DNA from 4 places in the Acetobacter sp. genome. Region 1 is predicted to be linked to each of the others. Evidence: predicted binding sites of a transcription regulator. Region 1 holds the regulator's gene; each other region holds the start of a gene.
The links. The regulator LexA, encoded in region 1, represses DNA repair genes until DNA is damaged. The targets are predictions, from matches to a motif close to TGTTCTANNTANGTTC.
Positions count from the first base shown of each region.

Region 2: LKE90_RS07155 (putative DNA modification/repair radical SAM protein) is a predicted target of LexA. The motif match lies at 2,671-2,686, and genes of this name have one in related genera.
Region 3: LKE90_RS11855 (ImuA family protein) is a predicted target of LexA. The motif match lies at 1,706-1,721, and genes of this name have one in related genera.
Region 4: recA (recombinase RecA) is a predicted target of LexA. The motif match lies at 2,647-2,662, and genes of this name have one in related genera.

Region 1 covers NZ_JAKVME010000003.1:383,806-388,298, reverse strand. The annotation lists gene LKE90_RS15930 (TonB-dependent receptor) at 1-1,155, shown strand, start outside; gene lexA (transcriptional repressor LexA) at 1,269-1,967, opposite strand; gene metC (cystathionine beta-lyase) at 2,066-3,280, opposite strand; gene LKE90_RS15915 (sulfurtransferase) at 3,277-4,158, opposite strand; gene LKE90_RS15910 (helix-turn-helix domain-containing protein) at 4,201-4,493, opposite strand, start outside.
Region 2 covers NZ_JAKVME010000001.1:1,619,755-1,624,247, forward strand. The annotation lists gene LKE90_RS07150 (TonB-dependent siderophore receptor) at 269-2,482, shown strand; gene LKE90_RS07155 (putative DNA modification/repair radical SAM protein) at 2,691-3,923, shown strand; gene LKE90_RS07160 (TIGR03915 family putative DNA repair protein) at 3,920-4,493, shown strand, end outside.
Region 3 covers NZ_JAKVME010000002.1:24,735-29,227, reverse strand. The annotation lists gene LKE90_RS11860 (ATP-dependent helicase) at 1-1,609, opposite strand, end outside; gene LKE90_RS11855 (ImuA family protein) at 1,769-2,563, shown strand; one part of gene LKE90_RS11850 (IS3 family transposase) at 2,675-3,600, opposite strand; AL1L pseudoknot at 3,491-3,607, opposite strand; one part of gene LKE90_RS11850 (IS3 family transposase) at 3,600-3,885, opposite strand; gene LKE90_RS11845 (DUF6504 family protein) at 3,805-4,493, shown strand, end outside.
Region 4 covers NZ_JAKVME010000003.1:264,187-268,679, reverse strand. The annotation lists gene queA (tRNA preQ1(34) S-adenosylmethionine ribosyltransferase-isomerase QueA) at 1-684, opposite strand, end outside; gene LKE90_RS15385 (hypothetical protein) at 776-2,485, opposite strand; gene recA (recombinase RecA) at 2,917-3,942, shown strand; gene LKE90_RS15375 (3-phosphoshikimate 1-carboxyvinyltransferase) at 4,323-4,493, shown strand, end outside.

The sequences.
Region 1 (4,493 bases):
TTTTCATCAGGCAACCAGACAGACCTCACATGGCGCGTAGCACCGAAGCACACCATCAGATTCGGTTTTCAGGCTTATGTGGAAAGAACGGTTTCAAAGTCGGACGCCACTGTCTATACACAGAGCGGCACGGATGACGATGGCAACGCGGAGTTCAATGGCCTGACTCAGTCCATTCATGATGGCACAGGCCGCACAGGCTGGGTCTACGGGCTGTATGCTCAGGATGAATGGCGTCCTCTCAGAAACCTGACCATCAATTACGGCCTCCGTTTTGACGGCGTGGATGAATACACACACTCCAAGCAGGTCAGCCCAAGGATCAACATTGTCTGGACGCCATGGAAAGGCGGCACATTCCATGCAGGTTATTCCCGCTACTTCACACCGCCTCCGTTTGAGCTGGTCGGTGGAACGCAGCTGAATAAGTATGCCGACACATCGGGCGCTCCGCCCAATTTCCAGAATACGATGGTCAAGTCTGAACGGGATCACTATTTCGATGCCGGTTTCGCGCAGGAAATCCTGCCGCACTGGCATGCGTCCTTTGACGCCTATGTCAAACTGGCCCGCAACATGATTGACGAGGGACAGTTCGGATCTCCCATCATTCTGTCGGCGTTCAACTACAAGCGTGGTCAGGTCAACGGATATGAGGTGACCACCGACTATTCACGCGGACCCTTTACGGTTTACGGCAATTTCGCGTGGTCACGCGCCATAGGAAAAAACATTGTTTCCGCCCAGTGGAATATGGCGCCAGATGATCTCGCCTATATCAGCAATCACTGGGTGCATGTGGATCATGACCAGCGCTGGACGGCGTCAGCAGGAGGCAGTTACACGGCATTCCACAAGACCGGTCATCCGCTGCGTCTGTCAGCGACAATGGTTTATGGCAGCGGTCTTCGGGAAGATTCAGCGATCCCCAACGGTGCCTCAGTCCCCAATTACGTGACGTTCAACCTTGGGCTGGTTCAGTCTTTCGACAACCTGTTTCACACATCTTTCCTGAAACGTACTGAACTGAGACTGGATGTCACCAATCTCTTCGACCGCCGCTACATGCTTCGGAGCGGATCGGGCATCGGTGTCGGCGCGCCGCAGTACGGACTCAGACGGACGATCCTGACTGGCATTTCGCAGAGATTTTGAAACTGCCTGTCAGGCAAACCCTTCAGGGAACGCCGCCTTGCTGGAACAGGGCGGCCCGCAAACTGCTGTTTTATGATGAAAGCTTCTGTCCAAAGAGAACAGTTTGTCTTTCCTCAGTGATATGTGCGCAGCAACCCGACCAGCCGTCCCTGAATCTTCAGACGCTCAGCCGGAACAATCCGTGTTTCATAAGCAGGGTTGGCGGCTTCAAGGGCGACAGTATTGCCCTTCTTCCGTAGCCTTTTGAGAGTCACTTCCGCATCGTCAATCAGGGCGACAACAATCTCACCATTCTCGGCATTGTCCTCGCGACGGATGATGACGGTGTCACCGTCCAGAATACCCGCCTCGATCATGGAATCGCCAGCGACCTCCAGAGCATAATGCTCGCCCTGACCGAGAAGGGCCATCGGCACTTCCACCTGCTCGCTGTGATCGTTCAGCGCTTCTATCGGCAGGCCCGCCGCGATCCGGCCATAGAGCGGCAGGCTCACGGAAGCCGCGGCTTCTCCCGTCTTCACGCCAGCAAGACGCTGTGAAAAATCACCCTTGATGACATTCAGTGAGTGGGAAGCGTCTGTTGCGGACAGATGGACAGGTTCAGGCAGGCGCAGCACTTCCAGCGCACGCGCCCGATTATGCCGCCGCTGGATAAAACCCCGCTCCTCCAGAGCCGAGATCAGACGATGGATGCCTGATTTGGATTTCAGCCCCAGCGCATCCTTCATTTCATCGAATGAAGGAGAGAATCCTGTCTGGCCAAGATAGGAATCGATGAACAGCAGCAGTTCATGCTGTTTGCGTGTGAGCATCGAGTCCGGTCCTCTGCCAATGTCTCATCTGTGTGCGGAATCGGATTTGTTCTACATTGGTTCCCTTTTCCGGTCAATCCTGCACCCGACCCGTTCCGTTACAAACGCGAGAAACCGCTCTCCAGATCGGCAATCAGATCCGCCGCGTCATCCAGTCCGATCGCCAGCCGGAAGGCCGGCCCCTCCGGCAGTGCGTCAGGCAGGGAGCGTGACACGCCTCCCGTTGTGGGCAGCACCAGACTTTCATAGCCGCCCCAGGATGCTCCTATCCCGAAATGCCGGAGACCGTTGATCAACTGCTCCATGGCCACCCTGTCATGGTTGGACGTCAGGACCACGGTGAACAACGGACCGGCACCAGAGAAATCCCGCTCCCAGAACTCGTGCCCCGGGCACTCGACGAACGCGGGATAGAGCACCTGCGCCACTTCTCCCCGCTCACGCAGCCAGCACGCCACCCGCCACGCCGTACGGGCCTGCCGCGCCAGACGCACGCCCATGCTCCGAAGGCCGCGCAGTGTCAGCCAGCAGTCATCCGGTCCGGCAAGCTGCCCCAACTGGATCGCCGCGTCCCGCAGCATATGCCAGTCTTCCTCGGAACCGACGGTGATGGCGCCCAGAATCGCGTCAGAATGGCCGCCGGGATATTTGGTCAGCGCCTGAATCGACACATCGACTCCATGCGCGAACGGCATGAAAATTCCGAAGCCCCATGTATTGTCGAGCAGCACCCGCGCCCCGCTTTCATGCGCCACGCGGGCCAGCATGGAGACGTCCTGCACTTCGAACGTATGACTGCCGGGGCTTTCCGCGAACACGACCTGCGTGTTCGGCCGCATGAGTCCGCGCAACCGCTCTTCCGCGATCATGGGATCGTAATAGGTCGTCTCCACACCGAACCGCCGCAGCATGGTGTCGGCAAACCGTCGGGTCGGACCGTAGCAGGAATCCGGCAACAGACAGTGGCCGCCCGAACTGGTCCATGTCAGCAGCGCCGTCGTGCAGGCGGCGAGACCGGACGACACGATCTGCGTATCTCGCCCCTCCTCGACCATCGCGATGGCCCGCTCCAGATCGTGCTGCACGGCGGAACCCATCGCGCCGTAGATCGGTGTATGCTCATAGCGTTCAGCACCGACACGCCGCATGGTGTCCAGATCGGGGAACAGCACCGTCGAACCTCGGGAAACCGACGCATTGACCAGCGTGCCGGTCCCGCGAAACGCTTCGTCATGTACATCGGGGCGCCCGATTTTCACCAGCCGGGCGTTCAGTTGCTCCCAGCCCGCCGCGACCCTGTCTTCTCCTGTCATGATCCGTTCCGCTCCCTGTCGGATGACGCTTCTCCCTTTACGATGGGTGCGTCAGGTGTGGCAGCCCATTCCGCCCACGAACCGTCATAGAGAGAGACGGTCCCGTAACCCGCAAGCACGGCGCCGACCACGATCACGGAAGCCGTCATCCCCGATCCACATGTGGCGATGAGCGGTGTCTGAAGGGTCTCGACACCAGCTTTTTCGAAGCGTTCCCGCAACGCCGCCTTAGGCAGGAAGCGTCTGTTTTCGTCCAGCAGTTCACCAAAGGGAATATTCCGGGCTCCCGGCATATGCCCGGACGACAGTCCGGCCCGTGGTTCCGGAGCCTCGCCGGTGAAGCGGCCAGCAGAACGGGCGTCGAGAATGACGTCATCCGCGTCAGAGGAGCAGAGAACGAGCATGTCGCCCAGTCCCTTGATCAGGGCGGTCGTCAGGCGAGGCACATACTGCGTGGCAACGACAGGTGAAGGGTCGCCTTGCTCCAGTTGGCCCTCCGCCTCGCGCCATGCGGGCAGCCCGCCATCGAGAATGAACACCCGCTCATGGCCGAACAGACGCAGCAGCCACCAGGCGCGGCAGGAAGAGGCGATATTACCCTGATCGTAGACAACGATCATGCTGTCGCGGGTCAGTCCGAGTTCACCCGCCAGCCGCGCGAAACGTCCGGCGGCGGGAGCCATATGCGGGAGTGACTGCTCTGGATCGGAAAAAAGCTCGATGTCGAAGCGGCGTGCGCCGGGCAGACGGGAGGCCAGAAAAGCCGCTTCCGGGTCGGTCTGCTCGCCGGGCAGTCTGGCGGTTGCATCGAGAAGGATGACGTCTCCGGATGCGAGCGCATCCTTCAACGTATCGGCACCTATTAGAGGCTGTAACACGGATTCGACTCCTCTCCGCTGCCTGCGGAGAGGAGGAGTGAATCACTGGATGGCGTGCTGTGCAAGCAGGGAGCGCAGACGTTCCGCCGCCTGCCTGCCCTTGCAGGATTCCGCCCAGAGTACTTCGATCACCCGCTGATGGGCGTTGACCGCTTCCGGAGCGCTGGTCACGAGCGACACGCCGGTCGTCGCGGCAGGAGACATGTCGCAGCGGAACGGGTTGATCGCCAGCATCATTCGCTCGCGGCCCCGCATCAGGATGCAGTTGGTCGTGCTTTCCACGTCCGCGAGCAGGCTGAACTGAAGACCGATCGGCTCGGCTTCGATCAGTTCGG
Region 2 (4,493 bases), on a different contig from region 1:
AGAAAAGAACAAAAAATAATATAATATTTAGATAAATTCTCTTAAACATATGAATATTTCTACATACTACTTAATAAAATGAATAAAATTATTTGAAAATGCAAATTAAATACATGATAATAAAGCGATATACCAATCAACACCTACATCCGCAGTCTCCCAATCTCTGTATCATCACAACAGAACCCGCATTCCGCCCCGCAAACACATGTTGCAAATGATTCGCATTTACTATACGGGCCTGCATACACAGTCTCAGGAGCCCTCAATGAAGTCCGCCATGCGCCGCAGCAGGGTCGCTTACGCCCTCCCTCTTTCGCTCATCATGAGCGGCGAAGTCCTTGCTGCCGATCAGGAAGAAAAGCCCGGCATGACGCACTCTCAGCAAATACCCGCAACGCCCCGAAAACAGGGAAAATCGTCAGTAGCCTCGACAAAAACCGAGCATCTGGAAGTGCGTGGACGACGGGCATCGACCATCGCCTCGTCAGCCACAAAAACGAACACTCCCCTTATCGAGACAGCCCAGTCTGTCAGCGTCATCACCCGTAACGAAATGGACATTCGCGGGGTGCTGGATCTCAATCAGGCCGTTCGTTACACTGCGGGCATAACCCCCAATCTTCGCGGCGGTGTCGGCACGCGCTACGACCAGTTTCAGCTCCGAGGCTTTACGGTTCCGACCTTTCTTGACGGCCTGAAATTGCAGGACAGCCCGACGGGTTATGCGACGGCACAGACCGACACATCCCGCCTTGAGCGTGTTGAAATTCTGAAAGGCCCCGCTTCCGCGCTCTACGGACAGTCCAGCCCCGGCGGACTTGCCGCACTTTCAAGCAAGCTGCCGACTGACCAGCGTTTTTACGGCGGCATCAACGCGACAGGTGGCAGTTTCAATCTTTATCGCGTGGATGCGGATGTTGGCGGATACGCAACGAATGACGGGTTCGTCCGCTACCGGCTCTACGGCACCGCCAACGGGCAGCATACCCAGCTTGCCCGCACCGGCAGCAAGCGTTTCTCCATCAGCCCGTCCCTCACATTCGGCGGTGATGGGCCGACTACCCTGACCCTTCTGGGAAATTATCAGTATGATCCGGAAAACGGCACTTATGGCGGCGTGCCGCTCGTCGGGTCCCTGAAGCGCGCGTCCTTCGGGTATCTTCCACGGAATTTCTATGATGGCGACAGTTCTTTCGAGAAATTCAACCGAAAACAGGGAGCGATCACCTACATTCTCAATCATCGTTTCAGTGATGACTGGAGCTTTTCAACACGCGGACGTTATGATGATCTGAAAACCAGTTATCGCAGCATCTATAACGCCGGTTATTACAGCAACACCTACACACTGCCCCGCTATGCTTTCGGCACCGACGAGCACACGCACAATCTGGAATTCGACAGCCAGTTCAAGGGCAAGGTCCGCACAGGCTTCCTGCAACACAATCTGATGTTCGGTTTCGATTACATGCAGCAGAGCGCAGGAGAAGTGGGATATTCCGGAACCGCGCCAGATATTGACGTGCGCTACCCGGACTACCGCATGGCCATCGCGCCCATCAGTCCTTACTTGAATTATCAGACCAACTCGCATCAGATCGGCGTATATGGGCAGGACGAAATCCGCTGGCGTGGTCTGGTGCTGACAGGAAGCCTTCGCAACGACTGGTACCGCTCGCACCAGATGGAATCAATTTCCCACACCGACACCCGCGAGAATCCGAGCCAGATCACATGGCGCGCTTCAGGCCTCTACCACTTCGATTTCGGACTTTCCCCCTATATCAGCTACTCAACATCCTTTCAGCCACAGTCAGGAATTGTCTCGAACGATGGCGGAAAAACCATGCGTCAGGCCAATCCTTCTCTTGGGAAGCAGCTTGAAGGCGGGTTGAAATACCAGATTCCCGGCACATCCGTTCTCTTCACCGTCGCCGGTTTCCACATCGAGCAGACCAATGTTCTCGTGACGACTAATTCCGCGCTTGGCTTCAATACAGAAAGCGGAAAAGTTCATTCCGATGGCTTCGAGTTTGAAACCCATGCCGAACCCTACAAGAACCTTGTCCTGACCGCAGCCATCAGCATCCAGAAAGTCCACGACGACTCAACTGGAAAACCCCTGATACAATCGGGAAAAGGCAACGCTTCCCTGTTCGCGTTCTACACAATGCCTTCCGGTCCGGTCAAAGGTCTCGGTTTTGGTGGAGGCATGCGTTACACGGCCAAAGCCTATGGCGGCGAAGCTTCTTACGGCAGCGCATGGGTTCCGCAATACGCGCTGTTTGATGGCTCCCTGCGCTATGATCTCGCCCAGCTTTCTCCCGCCCTGCACGGATGGACGGCAGCCGCCAGCGTCCGGAATCTTTTCGACAAACGGTTTGTCGCCAACTGTCTGGCCTATGCCTCTTATGGGCAGGAATTCTGCTATTACGGAGAGCGCCGCAACGCGCAGGCCAGCATCGGCTACACCTGGTAAAACACATCAGAAGGAGAGCTGCATGACGCCGCTCTCCCCTTGTTTAGCAGGTCGAGATCAAAGGGGTTGAGACCCTTTGTAATGTGGAGCGAAGCTCTGAAAGCTTCCCCATATACGTAAAAAATGCACATATTTTAGCCCCGAATGCTTTTCCACGGCATCAGAAATATTTGACGCATCCATAAAAGGAACATATCATGAACATGCTATGAAACGCACTTTCTCCGAAAGACTGGCCATTCTGTCAGACGCCGCGAAATACGATGCTTCCTGTGCATCGAGCGGCTCGGACCGGCGTGGTTCGACCAGACAGCCGGGGCTGGGGTCAACCGAACGCAGCGGCATCTGTCATTCATGGACACCGGACGGACGCTGCGTCTCGCTGCTCAAGATTCTGATGACCAATTTCTGCGTTTATGACTGCGCCTACTGTATCAACAGAGCATCATCCGGCGTGGAGCGCGCCCGCTTCTCGGTCGAGGAAATCGTCTGGCTGACGATGGAATTTTGCCGACGCAACTATATCGAAGGGCTGTTTCTGTCTTCCGGCATCATCCGTTCGTCCGATTACACCATGGAAGAACTTGTTCGCGTCGCCAGAGTTCTTCGTCTGGACAGAAGCTTTCGCGGTTATATTCATCTGAAAGCCATCCCCGACGCCTCGCCCGACCTACTGGCGGAAGCCGGACTGTACACCGATCGTCTCTCCATCAATGTGGAGATGCCCACCGAGACCGGGTTGAACCAGTACGCGCCGGAGAAAGATGCCGCCGGTATCCGATCCGCCATGGAGCATATCCGCAAAAAGATGGATGCGACGAAGGAGAAAACCCTCACCGGACGCCGCCCTCCCCGCTTCGCACCCGGCGGGCAAAGCACACAGATGATTGTCGGCGCGGACGCCGCAACCGATCAGGATATCCTCTCAAGCAGTTCATCGCTTTATTCGGATTACCGACTGAAACGGGTCTATTATTCCGCTTTCAGCCCCATCCCCCATGCGTCACAGGCCCTTCCCGCCCGGAGGCCGCCGCTTCTGCGTGAGCATCGCCTGTATCAGGCAGACTGGCTGTTTCGTTTTTATGGTTTCCAGTTTCAGGAAATCACTGAGAGCCGCCCCGACGGCATGCTGGATCTGGAAGTTGATCCGAAACTGAGTTGGGCGCTGGATAATCGCGCCATCTTCCCGGTGGACATCAATCAGGCGTCTCGCGAACTCCTGCTGCGGGTGCCGGGACTGGGCCCTCGTTCTGTGAAAGTGCTGCTTACAACGCGCCGTCACAAAACCATCCGTCTGGATGATCTGGAACGGCTGCGCGTCAGTCTGAGGAAAATACGGCCATTCATCACCACGCCGGACTGGCGTCCTGTCAAGCTGATCGACCGCCTCGATCTCAAATCCCTCTTTGCGCCACCGCCCCAACAACTGTCGCTTTTATGAAAGAGCACTGCGTTTCACTGCCGGATGCGGCGCCTTTTTCCCTATGGCGTCTTCATGCCCGCCCGCTTCTGGCTGCGGGAATTGCGCCAGATCGTGTCGTCTGGCGCAGTTCGTCCGAACAGGATGATCTGTTTTCACAGTCTGACCCGTTACCAGAAACCGATACCGCGCCTTCTCAGAGCGTCAGCAAGGAGTGCCTGAATTTTCTGGAGACGCTTTTATGCCACGCTAATCCAGAAAAATTCGCCCTCGCCTATCGCATCCTGTGGCGGAGCAGGAGGGAACACTCTCTTTTGAAGACAGGGACCGACCCTGATGTCGCCACGGCCAGCAGAATGACCCACCAGATCAGCCGTGAAATTCACAAGATGAAAGCTTTTGTGCGGTTCAGGGAAAAAACGTCACAAGACAGCAACACACGTCATTTCGCCGCCTGGTTTGAGCCTGAACACCATATTCTTGAGAAAGCCGCCCCGTTCTTCGCACGTCGTTTCACCGATATGAACTGGATGATCCTCACTCCCAAAGGGTCCATTGGCTGGGATGGGGAAAGCTGTGTCGTCACGAGAG
Region 3 (4,493 bases), on a different contig from region 1:
AACCCCCGGCGATCTGTTCAAGCTGCACCAGGTCGGCCTGCCGCATGGTCGCATCCTCATGCAGCCGCTCCAGATGCGGCTCATACCAGGCGCGCACGGCGGCGATCTCGCCCGGCCAGCCGGTCTTGCCACTGCCGAGCACCGCAAGCGTCTCCACGAAGCCGGGCCATGCCTCGCCGCTGCGGGCGGGAGGCTTCGTGCCTGCCAACGCCTCGAACGGCCGGTCGGTCTCGCCCAGCGCGTCCAGCACCCGCCGCGCCGAGGTCGGTCCCACGCCCGGCAGAAGCTGCAACACGCGAAACCCCGCGATCCGGTCGCGCGGATTCTGGGCAAAGCGCAGGATCGCCAGCACGTCCTTCACATGCGCGCTGTCCAGAAATTTCAGCCCGCCGAACTTCACGAACGGGATGTTGCGCCGGGTCAGCTCGACCTCCAGCGTGGCGCTATGGTGCGAGGCCCGGAACAGCACCGCCTGTTCCTTCAGCGCGGTGCCGCCCTCGCGCTCTTCCAGCACCCGTGTCGCGATATAATCCGCCTGCGCGGTGTCGTCGGCCACCGCCACGAGACGCGGGCGTTCGTCTGAGTCCCGTTCGGTCCAGAGGTCTTTGGTGAAGCGCTCGACGGCCTCGCCGATCACCGCATTGGCGGCGGCGAGGACCGGTTTCGTGGAGCGATAATTCCGGTCCAGCGTCACGATGCGCGCCGGGGGAACGAAACTCGCCGGAAAATCGAGGATATTGCGCACCGTCGCCGCGCGGAAGGCGTAAATCGACTGCGCGTCGTCGCCGACCACCGTAAGCCCGCGCCCGTCGGGCTTCATCCCGAGCAGGATGTCGGCCTGAAGCCGGTTGGTGTCCTGATATTCGTCAACGAGGATATGGTCCCATTTCCCGCCGAGATCGGCGGCCAAAACGGGTTCCGCGACCGTCTGCGCCCAGGCCAGTAGCAGATCGTCGTAATCCAGCACGCCCTGCTCCTGCTTGGCCGCAACATAACCAGCAAAGAGCTGCCTGAACTGGGCCTCCCATCCCGCGCACCACGGGTAATGCTTCATCAGCACGTCGCCGAGCGGTGCGCCGGAGTTCGCGACGCGGGAATAAATGGCCAGGCACGTCCCCTTGGCGGGGAAGCGTTTCTCTGTTTTGGAAAAGCCGAGATCATGACGGATCAGGTTCATGAGATCGGCGGAATCTTCCCGGTCATGGATCGAGAAGGACGGGTCCATGCCGATCTGCTCGGCATACTCCCGCAGCAGCCGCGCGCCGATGGCATGGAACGTGCCGGACCACGCCAGCGCGTCGGCCAGCGTCGCCGCCCTGTCGCCGAGGACGGCGCGGCAGATGCGCGCCACGCGCCGCGTCATCTCGGTGCTCGCACGCCGCGAGAAGGTCAGCAGCAGGATGCGGCGCGGATCGGTGCCCGTGGCGATCAGATGGGCGACCCGATGCGCCAGCGTGTTGGTCTTGCCCGATCCGGCGCCCGCGATGACCAGCAGCGGGGGCGATCCGGCCGCGACTCCGGCGCCATGCGTGACGGCCTCGCGCTGGGCGGGATTGAGGCGGGCGAGCGGATCGTCCGTGATCGCGTCACTGGAAATCTTTGGAGTCAAAACCTTACGCCATCCTCGTTCGCGGCCCGGCCCGCGCTTCGTCGGCCATCATGGCACGGAAGACGGAATTATGCCTTGACTCTCGCCGCCGATCCAGAACAAAGCACGAACATATCATCGCAAGTGAGGGTGATCGGGGAGGCAGGGCAGAGGACCGGGATGACCACCGCAGAGGACAGCAAGCCGGCGAAGAGAAGACCGGCCGTCGAGGCGCTCCAGGCAACGATCGCCCGGCTGGAAGGGCACAAGGACCGCAAGCGCGCGGTGCTGCCGTTCGGTGTGCGCGAGATCGACGGGAAGCTGCCCGGCGGCGGCCTGACGCTTGGTGCGCTGCATGAGGTCGCGGGCGGGGGCAACGACGCGCTCAATACCGCCGCTGCCGGGCAGTTCGCCGCAGGCATCGCGGCCCGCACACGGGGAAAAGTGCTCTGGATCGTCATGCGGCAGGACCTCTTCGCGCCCGCGCTGGATCAGGCGGGTCTGGCGGCACGGCGCGTCATCCATGTCGAAGCGGGATCGGAGGCCGATGCGCTGGCCTGTTTCGAGGAGGGGCTGCGGCACGGCGGGCTTGGCATCGTGGTCGCCGAGGTCGGACGGCTGACGATGACGGCCTCACGCCGGTTGCAGATTGCTGCCGAAGGAACCGGGACGATCGGTATCGCCCTGCGCCGCTGGCGCCGTCAGACGGAGGCCGCCGATTTCGGCCAGCCCACGGCCAGCACCACGCGCTGGCGGGTGTCGGTACTGCCATCGGCCTCTCTCCCTGTTCCGGGAGTAGAGCGGCCGCGCTGGCTGCTGGAGCTGCTGCGTGCGCGCTCGGGGGAGTGCGCGGATTTCGAGGTGGGGGGATGCGATGCGAAAGGAAGGCTCGGCCCGGCTGGTGTCGCTCACCCTGCCTCTCTGGCCGACGGAGCGGCTGCGCAGGAAGCTCGGGCACGCCGCGCCCGCGCCTGACGCGCCGCTGGCGCTCGGCGGGCGGGACGGCAACCGCCGCGTCGTTACGGCCGCCGATCTGGCGGCGCGCAATGAATTGCCCCGGGTTTTGTGGAGACGTTTTTATCTGAACTACGCAGCTAATGCATGTGATTTCTGTTGTGCATAAAAGCGTGCCTCAGCTTCTGCTGGGGGGATGTTTCCAATGGAGGACAGGATCCGTCGATTGTTGAACCAGTCGACCCATTTAAGTGTTGCCAGTTCAACCGCTTCCCTGTTTTTCCATGGCCCCTGCCGATAGATGAGTTCGGTTTTGTAAAGCCCGTTAATGGTCTCCGCCAGGGCGTTATCATAGGAATCTCCGACACTGCCGACAGAGGCGACCAGTCCGGCTTCAGCCAGTCTTTGCGTGTAGCGAATGGACACATATTGACAGCCGCGGTCGGAATGGTGGGTCACTTTTCCCTCAGGCCGCCTCTGGCACAGAGCCTGCTCGAGAGCATCCAGTACGAAGTCGGTATGGGCAGTGGACGAGACGCGCCAGCCCACAATAACCCGTGCGAATACATCAATGATGAAGGCCACATAAACAAAGCCCTGCCATGTGGAAACGTAAGTAAAATCCGAAACCCAGAGCCTGTTGGGGGCTGGGGCATGAAACTGGCGCTGCACCAGATCCCGTGGACAGGGCCGTGCCGGATCGGGCCGTGTGGTTCTGATCCCCTTGCCACGAATGACGCCTTTCAGTCCCATCCGGCGCATCAGCCGCTCTACCGTGCAGCGGGCGACATCCAGACCTTCACGTCTGAGCTGATGCCAGACTTTGCGCGCTCCATAGACACAGAAATTATCGGTCCAGACCCTGCGGATTTCATGATACAGTTCTTTGTCTTTCTGGCTGCGCACACAGGGATTTTTCTGTCTCGCCCGATAAGCATAATAGACAGATGGTGCAATCGACAGAACCCTGCAGATTGACCCGACACCATATGTCTGCCGATGCTCCTCAATGAAGCGTGTCATGGCCTGAACCGGCGGTCGAGTTCCGCCTGGGCAAAATATGCCGACGCCTTGCGCAGGATTTCATTGGCCTGCCGCAGTTCGCGGTTCTCTCGCTCCAGTTGCCTGATCTTCTCTCGATCTGGCAGTTCACTCACCGCAGGCGCATTGGCACGTTCATGCAGACGGGTCCATTTTGACAGCGTGTCAGGATGAATATCCAGCTTTGGCGCTATCATCATCACCGCGGACCAGCGTGATGGATGGTTCTTCTCTTCCTCCAGAACCATGCGGGCTGCACGCTCGCGAAATTCAGGCGGAAAACGCTTCGATTTGTTGCTCATGAATTCTTCTTACCTTACGGGTCGTTCTGTCTCCACAAAACCCGGGGCAATTCACTCTGGTTCCAGCAGCGGATCGCGCCGATCGTCGCGGTGGATTCATCTTCGTCTTCCGGACAGCCGAACGGCATCGTGCTGGAAACGACCGGCACGGATCATCTGCATGGTGGCGAGGCGGCGATGCTCGACGCCATCGTCCGGCGGCTGGCGGAGTCCGGCTTCACGGCCAAGGCCGCTGTCGCCGACACCTGGGGCGCGGCACATGCGCTGGCCCGCTACGGGCGCGGTCGTGTCCTCGTCGTGCCGCAGGGCGAGACCGCCGACGCTCTGACCGATCTGCCGGTCGAGGCGCTGCGGCTGTCCGCATCCATCGTGGACGGATTGCGGACGCTCGGCGTCTCGCGGATCGGCAAACTGGCGACGATGCCGCGCGGCCCGCTGACCTTGCGCTTCGGTCCGGAACTGGAGAGGCGGCTGGATCAGGCCTATGGGCGAATCGCCGAACCGGTCCAGGCCGTGCGTCCGGTCGATCCGGTTGCCGCCGCGCGCAACTTCGCGGAGCCGATCGGCGCCGCCGAGACCATCGCGCGTTACATCGGCAGGCTGGTCCC
Region 4 (4,493 bases), 120 kb from region 1:
ATGGCCGGACAGCGTCTCAGCCCGCACCGGTAGAAACGTGCCTGCGCCCACATGCAGCGTCAGCGTCTCGCGCCCGACACCAGCCTCGTCGATGCGACGCAACAGGTCGGGCGTGAAATGCAGCCCTGCCGTGGGAGCCGCCACCGCGCCGCGATGCTCGGCGAAGATGGTGCGGTAGTCACTCTGATCCTCGGCGGTCGGGCCTTGTGGACGGGCGATATAAGGCGGCAGCGCCAGCGCTCCGGCGGTCTGGAGGAACGCGTCGAACGCATCGCCTTCCGCACTAAAACGCAGGGTTGCGCCGCCCTGTCCGTCGAGCGTGGCCACCTCGGCCGTATCGTCCGTGCCGGGAAAGGCCAGCGTGTCGCCGAGCCTGAGCCGCTTGGCGTTTCGGATCAGCGCGCTCCACGACCCGTCCGCCTGATGCTGATCAAGCGTGACGCCGATCTTTGCCTCGCCACGCAAGGCGTGCAACTGCGCCGGGATAACCGCCGTATCGTTCGCCACCAGCAGGTCGCCACCCCTCAGCAGGCCGGGCAGATCGGATACATGCCGGTCGATGAACGGCGTGACTGGGTCGGCAGGCACGTCCAGCAGGCGGGCGCTTTCGCGCGGTCGCGCCGGATGCTGCGCGATCGCGCTCTCGGGAAGATGAAAATCGAAATCGGCGGTACGGTCGTCCATACGGCCAGCATTTACGGAATTTGGCCGTCCTGTGCCAGTCGTCAGAAGGAAATTATGCTCTCTCCGATGACCCATTCAGTGCTCAGAGCCCTCACAGGGCAGCGTGAACCCTTTGGACGGCCACCAGACGTTCTTCCTCCAGCGCCCGTCTTCTGGCTTCCGGCCATGCCTGCTGCGTCTTCTTCAGGCAGAGATCGAACAGAGCCACAGCCTGCCGCGCATACCTTGCCTGCCCGGTGCGGGCCGTCATCTCCGACAGGATGGTCGCAAGCACCTGTTGTGAAGAAATCCAGTCGAAAGAAAATTTTTTCCCTGAAAAATCCACCAGAGACGCTTTTTCCGCCGTGATCGCCTGTCCCAGACTGTCCACACCTTTCTCGTATCTGCTTTTTTCCAGAAGAATCCGTCCAAGAAACTGCTGCTCATACCCATGAACATCCTGAACCATTCCATCAGATTTTGTATCCAATGCCAGCTTTACTGCCTGCTCGGCTTTGTTGAGTGTCAGACTGTCCCTGTCCAGTTTCGCCAATTCATACAGAGCCCGTGCAAGACTAGTCTGTCCGTAATGCCAGAGAGCAGGTTCCGCTTCTGGGGAAACAGCAGAAAGCACGGTGTGCTGTATGGCAATGGCCTGATCCAGCAGTTTCCGGTCCGCAGTCAGGCGCCCCTTTTCGATGAGGACATAAGACTGAAAAATCTGACTTACTGCCCATGAGCGCGGATTTTTCTGAGGCGTAAACAGGGCAGCGACAGCGTGAAGCGCCTCCTGAGCCTGTCCAATCGTCACAGGATCATCATTTCTCCAGAATATATGCAGCAGACTGGAAACCCTCGCTGACTGTGTTTCAGCCCACTCTCTCGGCATGTGAGTCTGTGTGTAGATGGCGGTAACCGCCTGAAAATCGGTAATGGCACGCCGGAAGGCTGATGTTCCGGTTTCAAATTCTCCCTGAAGCATCGCGATAGAACCGAAAGCACTCCATATCGCCGCCTGATAGGGAGGACTATCGAAGACCTTCAGGATATTCGAAGCTACCCGGGCGGATTTTTCCGCCTCCTTCAGAAGGTCCGTCCGGGATTCAAATACTGCCATGTGGGCGAGCGTAGTGCTGCGGAAAAGTTCAGTTACAGCCCATAAGGCTGGCGACCTTTCACATTTCATCTCAGTCTGGACAGACTCCAGGCTGGATAATGCCAACTGAAGAAACAGAGGATTTCCCGTTTTATTTCCCTTGAACCAAAGCGCATTCGCTTCGGTCCTGACGCCTTCGGCCCATGCGGACGGAGACTGCTTCCGTGACAGGGAACGCAAAGCCGTCCGGGTGATCGCCAGCGCCTGCTCCAGAGACGCCAATCCGATTTCCCTGTGACTGATTGTGATCAGAACCTGAGCCAGATGAAACTGCATCACAGCCCACTGTTCGGGATTATTCTCCCGCGAAACATGCGACATCTCATTCTGAAAAATCGACACGACATGAAGCAAGATATTGATATCCGGCGTAAGCGCATCCTGCACGAGCAAGGCACCTATCTGCCGCATGGAATAATCGGGACTCTTGCCATTTCCCTGAACGGCCGCTTTTTCCGCCGCCCTGCCGTACAGGATGGCGGCCTGATTAAAATCCTGCGCTCGCCATGCGTTTTCAGCAGCGGCACTATCGGCGTCGACGGGAGCATCTGACTTCCTGACGGAAGGCGCCGAGCCGGAAACGGAAGCGGCGTTACCAGCATTCAGGGCCGTCAGCCATGTGGAACAGAGCAGTCCCCCCAAAACGCAGGCCAGTTTTCTGTTCATTGGCACGAATACCTTCTTCTGATGACACACGGCATCGGCTCTCAGCCTGCCCGGCAGTCCCTGTCCCTCTTACGACATCAGTAATAATCAAATCTCAATTTTGATCCGCTCCGATTGCCGTACACACGAAAGAGTCCCGAGTCCCAGATTTCCCTTGCGTTTGTTCTTTTTTTGTTCCAAAAAAGAACAAACGCGAACAAATCCTTAACAAAGTGCTTTTGTGGAGAAACTGCGATTTTAGAGCAGAAGCGCCATAAGGAACAGTTTCTGGAACATATGCGGAACAGGGATAATTCCCGATGCCGCACGTTGCGGGAAGGGTCAGGCTTGTGACAGACTCGTCAATCAGTGCGGTTTTTACACCTGACGAGCCATCGCTGTTCGCCTTGATGGGGGGAACAACAGGTGGAAACGGGTTTCGAGGAATGGACATGGACAAGACGAAGGCCCTTGAAGGGGCGCTGAGCCAGATTGAGCGTGCTTTCGGCAAAGGGTCGATCATGCGCCTCGGGCAGCGTCCGAAAGAGGAAGCGGATGCGATCTCGACCGGCTCGCTCGGGCTTGATATCGCGCTGGGTATCGGCGGTATGCCGCGTGGACGTATTGTCGAGATTTACGGCCCGGAAAGCTCGGGCAAGACGACACTGGCGCTGCACATCATCGCCGAAGCCCAGAAAAAAGGCGGCACCTGCGCTTTTATCGACGCCGAGCATGCTCTTGATCCCGGCTACGCCCGCAAGCTGGGCGTGGATGTGGACAATCTGCTGATCAGTCAGCCGGATGCCGGTGAACAGGCGCTTGAGATTGCCGATACGCTTGTCCGTTCCGGCGCTGTTGACGTGCTGGTGGTGGACAGTGTCGCGGCTCTTGTGCCGCGCGCGGAGCTGGAAGGCGATATGGGCGACAGCCATGTCGGTCTTCATGCCCGCCTGATGAGTCAGGCGCTCCGCAAGCTGACCGGCACGGTCTCTCGCTCCAACACGCTGCTGGTTTTCCTGAACCAGATCCGTCTGAAGATTGGCGTGATGTTCGGCAATCCGGAAACAACGACAGGCGGTAACGCCCTGAAATTCTACGCCTCCGTGCGTCTGGATATCCGCCGTATCGGGTCCATCAAGGACAAGGATGAGGTTGTCGGCAACCAGACCCGCGTGAAAGTGGTCAAGAACAAGATGGCCCCTCCGTTCCGGCAGGTGGAGTTCGACATCATGTATGGCGAGGGCATCAGCAAGATGGGCGAACTGATCGACCTCGGCGTAAAGGCCGGTGTGGTCGAGAAGTCCGGCGCGTGGTTCTCCTATGACAGCCAGCGGGTTGGTCAGGGGCGCGAGAACGCCAAAAACTTCCTGCGTGAACATCCGGAGATGGCGCACGCCATCGAACATCGCATCCGCGAGCAGGCCGGTGTGGTCGCCGAAGCCATGATGGATGGCCCCGACGAAGGCGAAGAGGGCTGAGCTTGCCGGATATTTTCTGGTGTCAGGACGCTTCCTGACACCAGAACCATGTCATGCCGTCTGGCGCCAACCGCTCCTGTGGGTTGTCGCCTCCTGTCGGCGAGATGCGGGACGCTGCCCCGGACCCCGCCAAAGGCTCGCCTTTGGAAACCGTTGATTGTCGGGTGCGGCAGAACCCACATAAAAGTCATCCCACAGAAACCGCTGTCATGAAATCTTCATCGTCCTTTCTGAAATTCTCAAAAAACACCATTTGAGCGCTTTTCAGTCAGCGCTCACACTGATCACATCTCCCCTGTTTCCCACGCATTTTACGACCCCATCAGACAGAACGGCCCTTGTGTGTTAGATACTGCTATCAGCTACAGGGCAGAGGTCTCATGGTCGCCGTTTCCGCACTCCGCATCGTTCCATCCGCAGGCCCGTTGAATGGCCAGATCGAGTTGCCGGGGTCGAAATCCATCACCAACCGCGCGCTGCTGCTCGCAGCGTTGGCCGATGGGGAGAGCCATCTGACGGGCGCTCTCAAAAGCGACGACACACTCTACATG